Linked DNA regions of Sinorhizobium sp. BG8. The protein of the gene in region 2 interacts with the protein of the main gene of each other region in a pairwise test. Links are inferred from orthologs where the notes say so. Each region holds a gene or a part of one and is shown on either strand. Other genes may lie near its edges. The genes, in order: F3Y30_RS02360 and ccmE.

The links.
Region 1: the proteins of ccmE (region 2) and F3Y30_RS02360 interact in binary tests that used the Escherichia coli proteins (3 or more experiments, as listed by UniProt). The link is inferred for Sinorhizobium sp. BG8 from one-to-one orthologs.

The regions. Positions count from the first base shown.
Region 1 is NZ_CP044011.1:495,950-502,866, forward strand. What follows is about bases 1,402-4,152. They hold F3Y30_RS02360 (heme ABC transporter permease), read right to left. Parts: upstream 3,284-4,152; coding sequence 2,519-3,283; downstream 1,402-2,518. Other genes in these bases: F3Y30_RS02345 (septation protein A), read left to right, coding at 1,402-1,748; F3Y30_RS02350 (DsbE family thiol:disulfide interchange protein), read right to left, coding at 1,759-2,364; ccmD (heme exporter protein CcmD), read right to left, coding at 2,361-2,525; ccmA (heme ABC exporter ATP-binding protein CcmA), read right to left, coding at 4,091-4,152. In the rest of the region: signal recognition particle-docking protein FtsY, read left to right, coding at 1-1,101; more of F3Y30_RS02345, read left to right, coding at 1,098-1,401; more of ccmA, read right to left, coding at 4,153-4,735; F3Y30_RS02375 (hypothetical protein), read left to right, coding at 4,679-4,891; aconitate hydratase AcnA, read left to right, coding at 5,003-6,917. UniProt on the Escherichia coli protein: Required for the export of heme to the periplasm for the biogenesis of c-type cytochromes.
Region 2 is NZ_CP044011.1:2,035,168-2,042,296, forward strand. Bases 1,963-4,925 are described here. They hold ccmE (cytochrome c maturation protein CcmE), read left to right. Parts: upstream 1,963-3,199; coding sequence 3,200-3,652; downstream 3,653-4,925. Other genes in these bases: F3Y30_RS09565 (hypothetical protein), read left to right, coding at 1,963-1,981; ccmI (c-type cytochrome biogenesis protein CcmI), read left to right, coding at 2,076-3,203; F3Y30_RS09580 (heme lyase CcmF/NrfE family subunit), read left to right, coding at 3,649-4,925. Outside these bases: F3Y30_RS09560 (HAMP domain-containing sensor histidine kinase), read left to right, coding at 5-1,432; more of F3Y30_RS09565, read left to right, coding at 1,538-1,962; more of F3Y30_RS09580, read left to right, coding at 4,926-5,637; F3Y30_RS09590 (Do family serine endopeptidase), read left to right, coding at 6,246-7,129. UniProt on the Escherichia coli protein: Heme chaperone required for the biogenesis of c-type cytochromes. Transiently binds heme delivered by CcmC and transfers the heme to apo-cytochromes in a process facilitated by CcmF and CcmH.

The DNA.
Region 1 (6,917 bases), 1.5 Mb from region 2 along the record:
GAGAGTGGATCCGAAACCGTCGACGACGCGCCCGTGGAGAGCGCCGCGGTTACGGAGATCGAGGAAGAGCAGGCGGACGCAGCCGAAGCCGTGGCGCAACCGGAGACGCCCGTTGCACTCCCCAAGGGTTTCAGCACCGCAACCGATCGCCCCGTCGAGAGCGCGCCGGCGCCGGTCGTAAAGCGAAGCTGGTTCCAGCGCCTGCGCGACGGTCTTTCGCGGACGTCCTCCCACCTCACCGGGCAGATCGCCAGCCTTTTCACGAAGCGCAAGCTCGACGACGCGACCCTGCAGGACCTCGAGGATCTGCTCATCCAGGCGGATCTCGGTGTCGAGACCGCTCTGCGGATCACCGATACTCTCGCATCCGAACGCTACGGCAAGGACGTGACCGGCGGAGATGTCTCCCGCATCATGGCGGGCGAAATAACGAAGGTTCTCGAGCCGGTTGCCAAGCCGCTCGAACTTGATCTCTCGCACAAGCCGCACGTCATCCTTGTCGTCGGGGTCAACGGAACCGGCAAGACGACGACGATAGGCAAGCTCGCAGCCAAGCTCTCCGGAGCCGGGCTGAAGGTCATGATGGCCGCAGGCGACACCTTCCGCGCCGCGGCAATCGAGCAGCTGAAGATCTGGGCGGAGCGGACGGGTTCGGACATCGTCTCCTCCAAGCTCGGCGCGGACGCCGCGGGGCTGGCCTACGAGGCCTATGAGCAGGCCAAGCTCAAGAAGAGCGACGTGCTGATCATCGACACCGCCGGCCGCCTCCAGAACAAGTCGGAGCTGATGGCGGAGCTGGAGAAGATCGTCCGTGTGCTCGGAAAGCTCGATCCGGACGCGCCCCATACGGTGCTCCAGACGCTGGACGCGACGACCGGCCAGAACGCGATGAACCAGGTCGAGATTTTTCGCAATGTCGCGGGAGTAAGCGGCCTTATCATGACAAAATTGGACGGTACGGCACGCGGCGGCATCCTGGTGGCGATCGCCGCCAAACACAAGTTGCCGGTTTACTTCATCGGTGTCGGCGAAGGCATCGATGATCTGGAGCCCTTCGAGGCCAAGGATTTCGCGCAGGCGATCGCAGGAGTTGAGGAATGAGCACGCAGTTGCTTGAGAAGGAAGGAAATGCCGGCCCACCGATCAGCCCCTTGCTGAAACTGGTGCTCGAGCTCGGTCCGCTGGTCGTCTTCTTCTTTGCCAATTCGCGTGGCGAATGGCTGGCGGCCAAACTCCCGATGCTGGGGGAACTCGGCGGTCCGATCTTCATTGCCACCGGCCTCTTCATGGCGGCGACCGCTGCAGCACTCCTCGTGTCCTGGCTTCTGACGCGGACCCTGCCCATGATGCCGCTGATTTCCGGCATCGTCGTCTTCATATTCGGCGCGCTGACGCTCTGGCTCCAGAACGATACCTTCATCAAGATGAAGCCGACGATCGTCAACACGCTCTTCGGAGTGATCCTGCTCGGCGGGCTCTTTTTCGGAAAGTCCCTGCTCGGCTACGTCTTCAATGCCGCCTTCAACCTGACGGCCGAGGGGTGGCGCAAGCTGACGCTGCGCTGGGGCGTGTTCTTTATTTTCCTCGCCATTCTCAACGAAATCGTCTGGCGCGGCTTTTCGACCGATTTCTGGGTGGCCTTCAAGGTCTGGGGCACGATGCCGATCACCATTCTCTTCACGCTGCTGCAGATGCCGCTGATCATGAAGTATTCGGTCGAGACACCGGAGGAAGGCAAGACCCCGTAACGCCCGCGGCTCAGGTGCCGGAAGCGGCAACAGCCTTTTCGATTGCCGGGAAGAGACCTTCTTTCAGGCTCTTCTCGTCGAAGGGGCCGACCTTCTTGTAGAGGATCGTGCCGTCCGGTCCGACAAGGTAGGACTCCGGAATTCCGTAGACGCCCCAGTCGATCGCCATCTTGCCGTTGGGATCGAGACCGACGGCGGCGAAGGGATTGCCAAGCTCCCCGAGGAAACGCAGGGCATTCTCGTTTCCGTCCTTGTAGTTCACACCGACCACAGTCAATCGCGGGTCTTTTGAAAGCTCGAGAATGAGCGGGTGCTCCTGGCGGCAGGGCACGCACCAGGACGCCCAGAAGTTGACGAGCGTGAGCTTGCCCTTGACCGCAGCTGCATTCAACGCCGGGAGCGGCTCGCCGTTGCGCGTCGCACCGGCCAGTGGATCAAGCTCCCTGAAAGGCGCCTTCGTGCCGATCAGGGCAGAGGGAATTTCAGAAACGTCACGACCGGACCGGAGCTGCCCCCAGAAGATCACCGCCAGCGCGGCGAACACGATCAATGGCAGCAAGGCGAGCAGGAAACGCAGCCTGCCCCCGCCTGTCCGCTGTTCTGCTGGAAGACTCACTTGGCTTCTCCCGCGGAGCGCCGCCTTATGCCGGCGTCTTCGAGGACCTTCAGATCCTTCTTGCGCCCGACACCATCGATCGCCACCCAAAGGACAAGACCTGAGACGATGACGAGGGCAGCTCCGTAGGACGCAGCGACATAGAAGAAATGACTCACGATCTTGCGCCTCCCGCACTCCGGGCCGCCTGGCGACGGAGCGTTGCGACGCGGCGGCGAAGGATCTCGTTCCTCATTGCAAGCACATGCAGCGTGAAAAAGATCAGTGTGAAGGCGACGGCCATCATGAGCAGAGGCCACAGGAACTCCGGGTCGATCGTCGGCCCGTCGAGCCGGATCACGCTGGCGGGTTGATGCAGCGTATTCCACCACTCGACCGAAAACTTGATGATCGGAATATTCACGAAGCCGACGAGGATGAGAATGGCACTCACCTTGGCGGCGCGCGTCGGGTCGTCCATCGCCCGGTTGAGGGCTATCAGGCCCAGATACATCAGGAAAAGGACGAAAACGGAGGTCAGCCTAGCGTCCCACACCCACCAGGTGCCCCACATGGGTTTGCCCCAAAGCGACCCTGTGATGAGTGCAAGCAGCGTGAAGCTGGCACCGATCGGCGCGGCCGCCTTGGCCGAAACGTCGGCAAGCGGATGCCGCCAGACCAGAGTGCCGAGTGCCGAAACGGCCATGACAGTGTAGCACATCATGGAAAGCCAGGCCGCCGGCACATGGACATACATGATCCGCACCGTCTCACCCTGCTGGTAGTCGCCTTCCGTGGTGAATGCGAGACAGAGCCCCACCACAAGACACGCGGCACTGAGCGCCGCCATCCACGGCCAGACGGCGGCCGTGATCGCCAGGAACCGCGTCGGGTTGGCAAGATCGCTGAACTTGCGGATGGCAAGGCTTTTTTCGTTCATGCTTGCTCTTTAGCGTTTCACGGGCCCCGCTGCAATTGACTCCTGTCAATCGCCATTACATCAATCGCTGGAGGCGCGCAGTGCAGCCGCGGCCGCCACCGGCCCTACGACTGCAAAGAAGAGGGTGATGGCTATCAGAATGAGAAAAGGGGGCATAAACGGAGCTGGTTCCTGCACCGCGGCATAGACGGAACTGACCCCGAAGATCAGCACCGGGATCGCAAGGGGCAGTACGATGACCGACACCAGAAGCCCGCCCCTCGGCAAGGCGACCGCCACGGCCGCCCCGGCCGCCCCGATGAAGGTGATGGCAGGTGTCCCGACGAGAAGCGTGAGCACCGTCGCTCCGATCGATACCTCGTCCATGTTCATGAAGAGGCCAAGAAGGGGAGAGGCGACCACCAGCGGCAGACCGGTTGCGATCCAGTGGGCCATGCACTTCACGAGCACGGTTGCGACTAGCGGCGTCTCGTGCATCAGCATCAGATCGAGCGAACCATCTTCCCGTTCCGCCTGGAAAAGCCTGTCCAGCCCCAGGAGGGAGGAAAGGAGCGCGCCGATCCAGAGGATGGCGGGCCCGATGCGCGCCAAGAGATTGAGATCGGGCCGACACCGAAGGGAATGACCGCAACCACAGTCATGAAGAACAGCACGCCGATCATTGCCCCGCCGCCGGCACGAACGGAAAGCTTGAGATCACGCAGGAGCAGAGCCGTCATACGGGCATTTCCGGAAAGAGAAACAGGACAGGGACGCGCGCGGGCAGAGTGCCCGGAACTGCGCCAAGAATTCGCAGCTTCAGGTGTTTCACGCCCAGGCCTCCGCCAGAACGCCGGCAAAGCCGCTTAGTCGAAGCTCGCTCACGCCCTCGAGCTGCAGTGGCTGATGCGTGGCCGCGAGCACAATGCCGCCTCTCGCCTGGTGGGCGGTGACGAGGCCTGCGAACATCTCCTCCGCGGCGGCGTCAAGCGCCGCTGTCGGTTCGTCGAGAATCCACACCGGCCGCCATGCGACGAGCAGTTTTGCCATCGCCATGCGCCGCTGCTGGCCCGCCGAAAGATAGCCGAAGGGCAGGTGCGTAATGTCGCCGAGTCCAACGGCCTCGCTCGCTTCGAAAATGTCAATTCCGACGCCGTCAGGTGAATTACCTAGAAACGCCTTCCAGAAGCGGAGGTTCTCTTCGACCGTCAGCTCGCGCTTCATGGCATTGCGATGTCCCAGATAGTGGCAGGCTTCGCCGACCCGTTCCACCGGGTGCGGTGCAGCATCGAGGCGCACGGTACCGCAATGCGGCAGCAGGAGGCCGGCCACGACCCGCAGCAAGGTCGACTTCCCGGCACCATTCGGCCCCTTGATCACCAGCGCCCTGCCCGCTTCCACCTGAAATGAAATATCGTGGAAAATCAGGTCTTCGCCCCGCTTAGCACTCAGGCCTTCCACTACGAGGCGCATCACTTTTCACTTTCCCTTTACGACATCGGCCGCAATGCAAAAAAATGTCCCGATCTGGCGACCGGCGCTCTGGATCGTTTCTTAGAAATTATCTATAACGCCCGCAACACGCCAGCGGTCGGCGTGATTTTCATCCAAGCGCCGAACCCGGAATAAATTCCGCGTACGGACAGCGGAAATGGCCGCACCCGCATCCCATTAGGCGCTTTAACAGCGCAGGGACGTTCGTACGTCAGCTTTTGGCGATCAGACGGAACGGGGTATCCAGTGTCCAAATCCCTTGACAGCTTCAAATGTCGTTCGACCCTCACCGTGAACGGCGTCGACTATGTCTACTACAGCCTCCCCAAGGCTGAGGCGAATGGTCTTGCCGGCGTTTCGAAACTTCCCTACTCGATGAAGGTGCTTCTCGAGAATCTCCTGCGCTTCGAAGATGGGCGCTCGGTCACCAAGGAGCACATCCAGGCTGTCGCCGAATGGCTCGTCAACAAGGGCACCGTCGAAAACGAGATTGCCTATCGTCCCGCCCGCGTCCTCATGCAGGACTTTACCGGCGTTCCCGCGGTTGTCGACCTCGCCGCGATGCGCGACGCGATGGTTTCGCTCGGCGGTGATCCGGAGAAGATCAATCCGCTCGTCCCCGTCGACCTCGTCATCGACCATTCGGTCATCGTCGACGAATTCGGCACGCCGACGGCATTCGCCAAGAACGTCGAGCTGGAATACGAGCGCAACGGTGAGCGTTACCGCTTCCTCAAGTGGGGCCAGCAGGCATTCAAGAACTTCCGGGTTGTTCCGCCCGGCACCGGTATCTGTCATCAGGTGAACCTCGAATACCTCGGCCAGACTGTCTGGACCAAGGAAGAAGACGGCGAAACAATCGCATATCCGGACACCTGCGTCGGCACCGACTCGCACACCACCATGATCAACGGTCTCGGCGTCCTCGGTTGGGGCGTCGGCGGCATCGAGGCGGAAGCGGCGATGCTCGGCCAGCCGGTCTCCATGCTGCTGCCGGAAGTGATCGGCTTCAAGTTGACAGGCAAGCTCAAGGAAGGCGTCACGGCGACCGACCTCGTGCTCACCGTCGTCCAGATGCTCCGCAAGAAGGGCGTTGTCTCGAAGTTCGTCGAATTCTACGGCCCCGGCCTCGACAACATGACGCTCGCCGACCGCGCGACGATCGGCAACATGGGTCCGGAATACGGCGCGACCTGCGGCTTCTTCCCGGTCGATGCCGAAACGATCAACTACCTCACCATGTCGGGCCGCGAAGAGCAGCGCATCGCGCTCGTCGAAGCCTATTCGAAGGCCCAGGGCATGTGGCGCGAGGGTGACGGCTCCGACCTCGTCTTCACCGACACGCTCCAGCTCGACCTCGGCGACGTCGTCCCCTCGATGGCTGGCCCGAAGCGCCCCGAGGGCCGCATCGCGCTCGAAAACATCGCGTCCGGTTTCGCTACCTCGATGGACACCGACTACAAGAAGCCGGGCCAGCTCGCCAACCGCTATGCGGTCGAGGGCACCGATTACGACATCGGCCACGGCGATGTGGCAATTGCCGCCATCACGTCGTGCACCAACACGTCCAACCCTTCGGTGCTCATCGCTGCTGGCCTTCTTGCCCGTAACGCAGTTGCCAGGGGCCTGAAGACCAAGCCCTGGGTCAAGACCTCGCTTGCACCCGGATCCCAGGTCGTCGGCGAGTATCTGGCGAAATCCGGCCTGCAGGCCGATCTCGACGCGCTCGGCTTCAACCTCGTTGGCTTCGGCTGCACGACCTGTATCGGCAACTCCGGACCGCTGCCGGCGCCGATCTCCAAGACGATCAACGAGAAGGGCCTCATCGCTGCCGGCGTCCTTTCAGGCAACCGCAACTTCGAGGGCCGCATTTCGCCGGACGTCCAGGCAAACTACCTCGCCTCTCCGCCGCTCGTCGTCGCATACGCGCTCGCCGGTACGGTCCAGAAGGACCTGACCAAGGAGCCGATCGGCGAGGGCAAGGACGGCAAGCCGGTCTATCTCAAGGACATCTGGCCGTCTTCGCAGGAAATTCAGGAATTCATCCTGAAGTACGTCACCCGCGCGCTCTATGCCGCAAAGTATGCGGACGTCTTCAAGGGCGATGCGAACTGGCAGGCGGTCAACGTTCCCGCCGGCCAGACCTACGCCTGGGACGACG
Region 2 (7,129 bases):
GCACTTGGTGACGCCGAGTTCGCAGAAGACGAAGGCCCGTTCACTCACCTTCCGGGTGCTTCTGATCGCGACCCTATGGGCCGTGGTCGCGCTCGTCGTGATCGCGATCGTGATCTCGACGCTCTATCGGCAGAGCGTGGAAGAAAGCTTCCAAAACCTTTTGCGCGCCCAGCTCTACAACGTCATCAATTCGATTTCCGCCGACGAGGAAGCAACGCTGTCGGGCAGCCCCCAGCTGGGCGACCTGCGTTTCTCCCAGCCGAGAACCGGCTGGTACTGGATCGTCGAGCCGATCGGCGACAACTTCAAGTCGCCGTCTCTTTCATCGACTTCGCTCGGAAACGGCAGCATTCCAATTCCGGACACCGACAAGATACCCTTCAACACGCGCTACGAGCGCTACTACACGACCCGCGATTCCTTCAACAACGACGTCGAGGTTGCCGAGACGGAAGTCGTGCTCGACGCGGAGGGGCGCACCGCGCGCTTCAGGGTCGTCGGCGCGCGCAACGTGCTCGAGGACGACATCAACGATTTTTCGCGCAGCCTGTTCATCGCGCTGATGGGTTTCGGCATCGGCAACATCATCCTCAACGGCGTCGCGATCCTCATCGGCCTCAAACCGCTCGACCACGCGCGCAAGGCGCTCGAAAAGATCCGCGCCGGCGAGAGCGAGCGCCTGGCGGGGGATTTTCCCCGCGAGATCCAGCCTCTTGCGGTCGAGGTCAACGCCCTGATCGACAGCAACCGGCGCATTATCGAGCGCGCGCGCATGCAGGTCGGGAACCTCGCCCACTCGCTGAAGACGCCGATCGCCGTGCTCCTGAACGAGGCACGCGTCCTGGAACCCCAGCATGGCGAACTCGTGCGCTCGCAGGCGGAAGCCATGCAGGGACAGGTTCAGTCCTACCTCAATCGGGCACGGATCGCGGCCCAGCGCGAATCCCTGCTGGCGCGCACGGAAGTGTTTCCCGCGCTCGAGCGGCTGGCGCGCGTGATGCGGCGGCTCAATCCCGACAGGAATTTCCCGCTTTCCGTCGACCCGCCGAACCTGACGCTCGCGATGGAGCAGCAGGACCTCGAGGAAACTGTCGGCAATCTTCTGGAAAATGCGGCGCGCTATGCGCACAACTCGATCGCGATACGTGCACGCCTTGCGCCTCCGGAGACGGGCGACGACAGCGCCTCGCGCCTGACCTGGGCGATCATCGAAGTCGAAGACGACGGTCCCGGGCTGGAGCCGGAGGAGATCAGAGAGGCGATGAAACGGGGAAAAAGGCTGGACGAAAGTCGCCCTGGAACGGGCCTCGGGCTTTCGATCGTCAGCGAGATCACCTCGGAGTATCAGGGTAAGTTCAACCTCTCGCGGGGCCAGTCCGGAGGGCTGCTTGCAAAACTCGTACTGCCGGTGGTGACAAAGGATGTTGCCTGAGCGAACGGACAGTGCAAAAAGGGAGTGAACTGTGGCGCGGATATTCGCACTGTTCCGACTCGGCAGCGATTGCCGGCAGAGCATGAAGAGAGACGGTCTGGCTGGATGAAGACGCATATCCGAGTTGCCCTTATCCCCTCTATTCTGGCTGCATCCGTGCTTTCGGGTTGTGCCTCGACGTCCGGCGCGAAGGCGACCGGAGGCGGTCTACTGACATCCAGGAGCAGTACCCCGGCAAATTCCGGGGTCTATATTTCCTCCCTGCAGGGCGGATTGATCGATCGCAGCAAGGTGGCCTCTATCTCCAGCGCGGACCGGCAACGGGCACTCGAGGCGGAGTACCGTGCGCTGGAGGCGGCGCCGGGCGGGCAGCCGGTGGTCTGGCAGGGGCAGGGCGTTTCAGGTTCGGTGGTTGCGGCCGCGCCCTATCAGGTCGGTTCGCAGAACTGCCGCCAGTACAGCCATACGGTGACAGTCCAGGGACGCGAGACCGTCACGCGCGGTGCGGCCTGCCGCAACGCCGAGGGTGTCTGGGCACCCCTGACCTGACAGCTGCGTCCAGATTGCGGCGAAACGCCTCAAATCTGCGTCATCGATCGATTTGGAATTGGAATTCGGGGGGCGTTCCAGTAAGTCGACAGCTATGCTTTTCTGGATACTCGTTGCATTTCTGACGGCCGCGGTCGCGGCCATGCTGCTCTTGCCGCTGCTGCGCGCCCCGGTGGCCGAAGCGGCAGCGGATAGTCATGACGTCGAGGTCTATCGCGACCAGCTCGATGAAGTGAAGCGCGATGAGGCCGCCGGGCTCATCGGCGCAGGCGAGGCGGATCTCGCGCGAGCCGAGATTGCGCGACGTCTGATCGCCGCCAAGAAGGCCGAGGAAAAGACCGGTACTGCCGCCTCCGTCGGGCGCAACCGTCTTGCCCAGCTTCTCATCATCGTTCTCATGCCCGCCATCGGGCTCTGTCTTTACTTGACGACGGGGAGCCCGGACCTTCCGGCGCAACCGCTCGCAGCACGCCTCGCAAACCCGGGCAACGACATCAACATCCTGATCGCCAAGGCGGAAAGGCATCTGGCACGGAACCCCGATGACGGGGCCGGCTGGGATATCCTGGCGCCGATCTACTTCCGCAACGGCCGTATCGAGGATTCCGCAAACGCCTACCGTCAGGCGATACGGCTTGCCGGTCCGACGCCCGAGCGCCTCGACGGCTACGCCGAGACGCTGATGGCGCTCTCCGATGGTGTGGTGACGAAGGACGCACGCGAGACGCTCGAGCAATCGCTGGCGCTTGCGCCGGGCAACCCGCGGGCAAAGTTCTACCTCGCGCTGGCCCTGGAGCAGGACGGCAAGGACTCGGAAGCAAAGACCGCATTCGAGGCGCTTGCGGCCGAGTCCCCGAAGGATGCGGCCTGGCTTCCGCTCGTCAACAGGCACATCGCGGCGATTTCCGCCAAGTCACCGGCCGCTCTCGGCAATCCGACGGCCGATGACGTCGCCTCTGCGGCCCACATGGACGCTGGCGGCCGGCAGCAGATGATCGAGGGGATGGTGGCGAGCCTCGAGGCCAAGCTCAAGGAGGACCCCGATAACATCGAGGGTTGGCTCCGGATCGTTCGGTCCTACGTTGTGCTGGATCAACGTGCGAAGGCTGAAGACGCCTTAAAGACGGCTCTGATGACGTTTCCGCGAGACAGCGACGGCGGCAGACAGCTGATGGCAATGGCACAGGAACTTTCGATTCCGGTCGAGGAAAGCACGAAATGACACGCAAGCAGAAGCGTCTGGTGATCATCGGCGGCGGGGTCGGGTTCCTTGTCGCCGCAGTTCTGCTGGTGATGTTCGCCTTCAGCCAGTCGATCGCCTATTTCTATGTGCCGGGCGATCTCGCCAAGGCCAGTGTGCCCCCCGGCACGCGCATTCGCCTCGGCGGGTTGGTCGAGGCCGGATCCGTCAAGCGCGGGCAGGGCTCGACAGTGGCCTTCACCGTAACGGATACGATCGGCGAGGTGCCGGTCACCTATACGGGCATCCTGCCGGACCTCTTTCGCGAGGGGCAGGGCGTGGTCGCCGAAGGAGCCTTCGAAGACGGCAACGGGATCTTTGTCGCTGACACGGTCCTTGCCAAGCATGACGAAACCTACATGCCCAAGGACGTGGCGGATCGGCTGAAGGCCCAGGGCGTGACGCTCGGCGGCAAGGAAAACATTCAATGATCATCGAGCTCGGACACTACGCGCTGGTCCTGGCGCTTGCGACGGCGATCATCCAGTCGATCCTTCCGCTGGTCGGCGCCCTGCGCAACGATCGCTCGTTGATGGCGATCGCGCCGACCTCGGCGATCGCCGGCTTCCTGCTGACCGCCTTCTCCTTCGCGGTTCTGACCTTTGCCTACGTGGTTTCCGACTTCTCCGTGGCGAACGTTTGGGAAAACTCCCATTCGCTGAAGCCGCTGATCTACAAGTTCTCCGGTGTCTGGGGCAATCACGAGGGATCGATGTTGCTGTGGGTGCTGATCCTCACCTTCTTCAGCGCCCTTGTGGCAACGTTTGGCGCCAATCTTCCCGACCGTCTGCGCGCGAACGTTCTTTCCGTCCAGGGGCTCATCTCCGCGGCCTTCTTCCTCTTCATCCTGCTGACGTCCAATCCCTTCCTCAGGCTCGCTCCAGCGCCGGCGGAAGGCAAGGACCTCAATCCGATCCTTCAGGATGTCGGCCTCGCCATCCATCCGCCGCTCCTTTACCTCGGCTATGTCGGCTTCTCCGTCTGCTTCTCCTTCGCGGTGGCGGCGCTGATCGACGGACGCATCGATGCCGCCTGGGCGCGCTGGGTTCGTCCCTGGGCACTTGCTGCCTGGAGCTTCCTGACCGCCGGCATCGCCATGGGCTCCTACTGGGCCTATTACGAGCTCGGATGGGGCGGCTGGTGGTTCTGGGATCCGGTTGAGAACGCCTCGTTCATCCCCTGGCTTGCGGGCACGGCCCTGCTGCATTCGGCGCTCGTCATGGAGAAGCGCGAAGCCCTGAAGATCTGGACGGTGCTACTGGCGATCCTGACTTTTTCGATGTCGCTTCTCGGGACGTTCCTCGTTCGCTCGGGCGTGCTTACCTCGGTCCACGCATTCGCGACGGATCCGACGCGCGGTGTGTTCATCCTTGGCATCCTCGTGGTCTTCATCGGCGGAGCATTGTCTCTCTTCGCCTTCCGTGCGGCGACGTTGAAGGCAGGCGGGCTGTTTGCGCCGATCTCGCGGGAGGGCGCGCTCGTCCTCAACAACCTGATCCTGACCACGGCTGCCGCGACCGTGCTGACGGGAACCCTCTATCCGCTCGTTCTCGAAGCCCTGACCGGAGACAAGATCTCGGTCGGCGCCCCCTTCTTCAACATAACTTTCGGCCTGCTGATGCTGCCGCTGCTGTTGGCCGTGCCGTTCGGTCCGCTGCTTGCGTGGAAGCGCGGCGACCTTGCCGGGGTTGCCCAGCGCCTGTTTGCAGCAGTCGGAATCGGGCTCGTACTCGGCGGCGTGGTGCAATACATGCACGGAGGCGGGCCGCTGCTCGCCTACTTCGGTCTCGCGCTGGCGTTCTACATGATGGCGGGAGCGATCACCGACATCATGCTTCGCGCCGGGATCGGCAAGGTCTCGCCCCACGTGATGATCCGCCGCCTTGCCGGCCTTCCAGGATCTGCCTTCGGCACGGCGCTTGCCCATTTCGGCCTCGGCGTCACTGTGCTCGGGATCGTTGCCGTCACCGCCTTTCAGACCGAGTCTGTCGTCGAAATGAAACCGGGCATGCGCACCGATCTCGGCGGTTACACGCTGACCTTCGACGGGATGCGTCAGGGAACGGGCCCGAACTATACCGAAGAGTCCGGCCATTTCACCGTATCGCGCGCGGGAGTGAACGTGACCGAGATCTGGTCATCCAAGCGCCTCTACCCGGCGCGGCGCATGCCGACGACCGAGGCGGGGATCAGGACCTTCGGCTTGAGCCAGCTCTACGTGTCACTGGGCGATCCGATGGATGACGGGGGAATCGTCGTGCGCATCTGGTGGAAGCCCGCGATCCTCTGTATCTGGCTCGGCGCGCTGATCATGATGGCCGGAGGCGCCACCTCGCTCTGCGACCGCCGCTTGCGCGTCGGTGCCCCTCAGAAAGCGCGCCGGCAGCGTGCGCCCCAGCTGGAGGCAGCCGAATGATTCGCACGCTGGCCCTCGTCGCGCTTATTGCCCTGGCAGGTTCCCCGGCACTTGCGGTCAATCCCGACGAGGTCCTCGACGACCCGGCACTTGAGGCGCGGGCGCGAAATCTTTCCGCGCAGCTCAGATGCATGGTCTGCCAGAACCAGTCGATCGACGATTCCAATGCCGAACTCGCACGGGACTTGAGGGTGCTGGTGCGCGAGCGGCTGAAGGACGGGGATTCGGACGAGGCGGTCATCGACTACGTGGTTTCGCGCTACGGCGAGTTCGTGCTGTTGAAGCCGCGCCTGGAGATGAAGACCCTCCTGTTGTGGGGGCACCTCTGGCGCTCTTGCTTGCAGGCGTCATCGCGATGGCCGTTGCGGCGCGCAGGCGGACCGGCGTGGTGCCCGGCTCGCCGCTGACGGAAGACGAGAAGGCCGAGTTGGACCGCGTGCTTTCCGCTCCGCGGCACGACCAGTCCAACTGACTCTCTCACCTGCGGAACGCCCCTCAGCAACATTACGAAAAATTCATCTGCAGGACAGTGGATCGTAATGTGACAACGACTATCTCTTCGTCATCGGTTGCAGTTGAGGCACCAGAGAAGAGAAAAGGTCCTACACATGTCCACGAAAACATCATTCCGCCCCTCGCTCACGACTGTCCTGAAGGCCTCCACGGTCGCCGGTCTGGCTGCGATGATGCTCGCCAGCGGAATCCCGGCGAAGGTCACGAATTCCTACGCCGAGGCGGTGAAGATCGATGCACCGCAGGTCGCGAGCTTTGCCAACGTCGTTGACGCCGTTTCCCCGGCTGTCGTTTCCGTTCGCGTTCAGTCCAACGTCAACCCGGTCAGCGATGACGGGGACAATTCCTTCAGCTTCAATTTCGGCGGTCGCGGTTTTGACGACCTCCCGGATGATCACCCGCTCAAGCGCTTCTTCAAGGAGTTCGGCGGCCAGGACGGCCAGTTCCATGGCGACCGCAAGCAGCAGGAGCGTCGCTTCGGTGAGAACAAGGGCCGCAAGGGCCACCTCCGTCCGACCTCGCAGGGCTCCGGCTTCTTCATCTCCGAGGACGGCTATATCGTCACGAACAACCACGTCGTAAGCGACGGTCAGGCCTTCACGGTCATCATGAACGACGGCACCGAGCTCGACGCCAAGCTGATCGGCAAGGACAGCCGGACAGACCTCGCCGTCCTCAAGGTGGACGAGAAGGACAAGCGCAAGTTCACCTTCGTCAACTTCGCTGACGACAGCAAGGTTCGCGTCGGTGACTGGGTCGTCGCTGTCGGCAACCCCTTCGGCCTCGGCGGCACCGTGACGGCCGGCATCATCTCGGCCCGTGGCCGCGACATCGGCTCCGGCCCCTATGACGACTACCTGCAGGTTGACGCTGCCGTGAACCGCGGCAACTCGGGTGGTCCGACCTTCAACCTCAACGGCGAAGTCGTCGGCATCAACACCGCCATCTTCTCGCCGTCGGGCGGCAACGTTGGTATTGC